DNA from 2 places in the Rubrivirga marina genome. Region 1 is predicted to be linked to the other one. Evidence: predicted binding sites of a transcription regulator. Region 1 holds the regulator's gene; the other holds the start of a gene.
What was found. Region 1 encodes HrcA, which represses chaperone genes, less so after heat shock. Its sites were predicted from a motif close to TNTTAGCACTCNCNNNNNGNGAGTGCTAANA; they were not measured.
Positions count from the first base shown of each region.

Region 1 (2,195 bases):
TCCTTGAAGTTGGCCTCGGCCTCGGCGTCGCCGGGGTTCCGGTCTGGGTGGTACTGGAGCGCCTTCTTCCGGTAGGCCTTCTTGATCTCGTCGGCCGTCGCCGTGCGGGCGACGCCCAGGACGTCGTAGAAGTCTCGCTCGGCGGTGTTGGCGGGCATGGACGGATCGGGGGGACGAAACGGAACGCTACGAGGCGGACACGCGGCGGTTACTCCGCGACGATGACGCGCGCGTGACGGAGGACGCGGTCGCCGAGGCGGTAGCCGGGCTGGATCTCGGCCAAGACCGTGCCGGACTCGGTGCCCTCCGGCGCCGGCTGCTGCATCATCGCCTCGTGCTCGTGCTCGTCGAACGGCTTGCCGACCGCCTCGATGGGCGTCACGCCGACCCGCTGGAGGGCGTCGGAGAACTTCTGGAACACGAGCTCGATGCCCTGGCTGAGGGCGTCGAACGACGGCGACCCGGAGTCCTGCTGCGCCGCGCGCTGGGCCGCGTCGAGCGAGCGCGTGAGGTCGTCGTAGACGTCGAGAATGGGAATCAGGACGGCCCGGCGGCCCTGTCGGACGGCCTCCTCGCGGTCGGTGAGGGACCGGCGGCGGTAGTTGTCGTACTCGGCCGTAAGACGGAGGAGCCGGTCCTGGAGGCGGTCGATCTCTTCGGCGGCACCATCGGAAGCCTCGGGCGCATCGCCGGCGTCGGCGACGTGCGCGTCCGGCTCGGCGACGGCCTCGTCGTCGAAGTGGGCGTCGGAGGGGGAGAAATCGCGGTCGGCCATGCGGGGGGGAGAGTGGACCGTCGCCGGCAACATCGGAAGGTCCGGCGGCGGGGTCGAACGAAACAGGTGGGAAATGGGGGCGAACGCCGGAAGGACGGACCCGCCCGGCGGCGCGCTAGTCCGGGGGCGAGTCGCCGAGGAGCCGGGCCACGTACTCGACGAGGCCGACGGCTCTGGAGTAGTCCATCCGCGTCGGGCCGAGCACGGCCACGGCGCCGACGCTCTCGCCGACGCGGTACGGTGCCGTGACGACGGAGTACGCCGGGCCGTCCTCGACGTCGGGACGCCCCCGCTCGACCTCGCGGCCGATCAGGACGACGGCCCGGTCCGCCTCGGTGGGGTCGACGAGGCGCGGGCGCTCGAGGAGGTGGACCACGACGTCCTCGCTCTCGACGAGCTCGATCACGTCGCGGACCCACTCGGGGCGCGCGAACTCGGGCTGGGCCACGAGGTGCTGCGCCCCACCGATGGCCGCCCGCCGCGCCGGCGTGGACTCGCGAAAGAGCGTCTTCCCATCCCGGAGGACGACGCGAACGATCCCCGTCCGGTCCTCGTCTTCGAGGTCGCGGACGCGCTCGCGGCCGGTCCGCCGGATCTCCTCCAGCGAGTGGCCCGCCAGGCGCTCGTTGAGCCGCCGGACGATGCCGTCGACCGCCTCGGGGCGGACGTCGACGTCGACCTCGGCGGCGACGGTCCGGGCGAGCCCGCCGCGGAGGGCGAGGACGAACAGGACGCGCGCGCCGCCGAGGGGCACGACCTCGATCCGCTCCAGCACGCCCGTCGACAGGCTCGGGGTGAGGACGACGCCGAGGAGCTGGCTCAGGCGCCCGAGCACGCGGCTCGTCTCTCGGGCCACGGCCTCGAGGTCGCCGAGGCGGCGGCGGACGCTCTCGCGCAGGAGGCCCGCCTCGCGCTCCGAGAGCCCCGTCACGTCCATCAACCCGTCGACGTAGAGCCGGTAGCCGAGCTCGGTCGGGACGCGACCGGCCGACGTGTGGGGGTGGCCGAGGTAGCCGGCCTCCTCGAGGTCGCGCATCGTGGCGCGGACCGACGCGCTCGACAGTTCGACCTCGTCGGCCAGCGTCTTCGACCCGACCGGGGAGGCCGTGTCGATAAAGTGCTGGACGACGCGCCGGAGCACGTCTTCCTGGCGGGTGGTGAGCGGGGCGGGGTCGGTCATGGCGGCAGAGAGAACGAATCTAGCCGCTCGCTCGTCCCCTGGAGGTCCGGCCTCCCCGGACGTTTTCACCGACGCCTTACCGAGGCACGCCCCAGACCATGATCCCGCCGAGGTGGGCCGTCCAGGCGACGAGCGCGGCGGCCAGGACCGCGGGCAGGACGACGAGCAGCCGGCCCCACAGCGGCTCCCGCTTCCGGGGCGGCGGGGCCTCCTCCCCGTCCTCGACAGGTTTCGGGCGGC
Region 1 covers NZ_MQWD01000001.1:4,008,458-4,010,652, forward strand. The annotation lists gene dnaJ (molecular chaperone DnaJ) at 1-158, opposite strand, end outside; gene BSZ37_RS17085 (nucleotide exchange factor GrpE) at 209-775, opposite strand; gene hrcA (heat-inducible transcriptional repressor HrcA) at 891-1,955, opposite strand; gene BSZ37_RS17095 (DUF2231 domain-containing protein) at 2,032-2,195, opposite strand, start outside.

Region 2 (2,195 bases), 830 kb from region 1:
CGAGGGAGGTGTCGGTGCCCTTGGCCTCCTCGACCGTGATGACGCCGTCCTTGCCGACCTTCTCCATCGCCTCCGCGATGAGGTTGCCGATCTCCTCGTCGCTGTTGGCGGAGATGGTGCCGACCTGGGCGATCTCGTCCTTGCCGCCGACCTCGCGCGAGAGGCCCTTGAGCTCCTCGACGACGGCGGTGACGGCCTTGTCGATGCCGCGCTTGAGGTCCATCGGGTTTGCGCCCGAGTTGACCGAGCGGAGGCCCTGGTTCATGATCGCCTGGGCGAGGACCGTGGCGGTCGTCGTCCCGTCACCGGCGACGTCGGAGGTCTTGGAGGCGACCTCCTTGACCATCTGCGCGCCGACGTTGGCAATCTTGTCCTCGAGCTCGATCTCCTTGGCGACGGTCACGCCGTCCTTGGTGACAGTCGGGGCGCCGAACTTCTTCTCGATGATGACGTTGCGGCCCTTGGGTCCCAGCGTCACCTTGACGGCGTTGGCGAGCGCGTCGACGCCCTCCTTCAGCTGGTTCCGGGCGTCCGCGTCGAATGTGATCTGCTTAGCCATTGTGGTTGGTTGGTTCTAGAGTTGGGGGTGTCCGCCTCGGTACCGAGGCGGCCGGGCGAGCGCGAAGGCTAGCCGTTGACGATGCCGAGGATGTCGGACTCGCGCATGATGAGGACGTCCTCGCCGTCGAGCTGGATCTCGGTCCCGGCGTACTTGCCGTAAAGGACGGTGTCGTTCTCGGAGACGGTCATGTCGACCTTCGTCCCGTTCTCGACCTTGCCCGGGCCGACGGCCAGGACGGTCCCGCGCTGGGGCTTCTCCTTGGCGGTGTCAGGGATGTAGAGGCCGCCGGCCGTCTGGGTCTCGGCGTCCTGGGGCTTGACGACGACGCGGTCGCCGAGCGGCTTGATGGAAGCTGCCATGGTGTGGATTGGAAGGGGGGGTACAGAGGGTGCGGTCGAGCCGCGGCGAGTGAGATTAGCACTCTCCCCGCGAGAGTGCTAGGGTTCCAACCTCGGGTTCTGCCGGAGGGTCCCGCGCGCCGCGTTAAGTCGTCGTCAAGCGTGGCGCATCCTCGCCGGAGGCCCGCCGTAGGTTCGGGCCATGGCACGTCCCGCTCGGCTCTCCGTCGGCTGGTCGGTCGCGCTCGGCGCGGTCGGTACGCTCGCCGTGCTCGCCGTGCTCCCGCCCGTCCTCGGCGGCGAGCCGGGGGCCCTCGTCCGCGGGGCGTTCTCGACCGTCTGTCACCAGTTGCCGCACCGCTCTCCGCACCTGGCTGGGGAGGCGATCGCCCTCTGCCACCGGTGTTCGGGCATTTTGCTCGGCCTCCTCGCCGGGCTCGCGCTCGCACCCCTCGTCGGCCCCCGACTCCTCCGCCGGATCCAGCGCTCGGGCCAGATCGGCTGGCTGATTCTCGCCGGCGTCCCGACGGCCGTCGACTGGGCGCTCGGCGCGCTCGGCCTCTGGGCCAACACGCCCGCCTCGCGGACGCTGACGGGGGTCCTGTTCGGCGTCGTCGCCGGCGGCATCCTCGCGGCCAACCTGCTCACCCCGCGCGTGCCGCGCTCCCTCTCACCCTCGCTCACGACCTGATGCCCAGCAAGTCCCAATCCGTCCTCCTCGGCGCCGCGGTCTACACCGTCGCCGCTCTGATCACAGGGTTCATCGCCATCAACGGCGGGACCGCCGGCGGGTACCTCGCCAGCGCGCTCTGCTGCGTCTCGGCGCTGCTCGGCCCGTTCGTCGCCGTCTGGCACTACACCTCAACGAACCGGCTGACGATCCCGGCTGGGACCGGCGCCGGGATGGGGGCCGCGGCCATCGCCCTCGGCGGGATCGTGAGCTACGGGATCACGCTCTTGCTCCAGGCCATCAATGTGTACCCGTCCGACACAGAGCTGATGGACCGCCAGCGGGAGCAGCTCATCACGCAGGGGCTCGAGCCCGAGCAGATCGAGCAGGCGATGCAGATGGGTGAGATGTTCCAAGGCGTCGGCGGCGCCCTCCTCAACCTGGTCATCGCCGCGCTGATTGGCGCCGTCGCGGGGGCGATCGCGGCGTCGGTGTTCAAGAAGGGCGCCGCCGTCGACGAACTCGACGCCGTCTAGCGCTTGCGTCCCTGTCGGTCCCCGCGGATTCCGCCGCGGGGGCCGAAGATGGTCTGGAGCACGAACGCGTCGCGGGCCGTCTGCGGGTC
Region 2 covers NZ_MQWD01000001.1:3,174,665-3,176,859, reverse strand. The annotation lists gene groL (chaperonin GroEL) at 1-559, opposite strand, end outside; gene groES (co-chaperone GroES) at 628-921, opposite strand; gene BSZ37_RS13390 (DUF2085 domain-containing protein) at 1,103-1,591, shown strand; gene BSZ37_RS13385 (DUF4199 family protein) at 1,591-2,106, shown strand; gene BSZ37_RS13380 (hypothetical protein) at 2,103-2,195, opposite strand, start outside.
Region 2: a site for HrcA is predicted at 975-1,005, ahead of groES (co-chaperone GroES). Genes of this name have one in related genera too.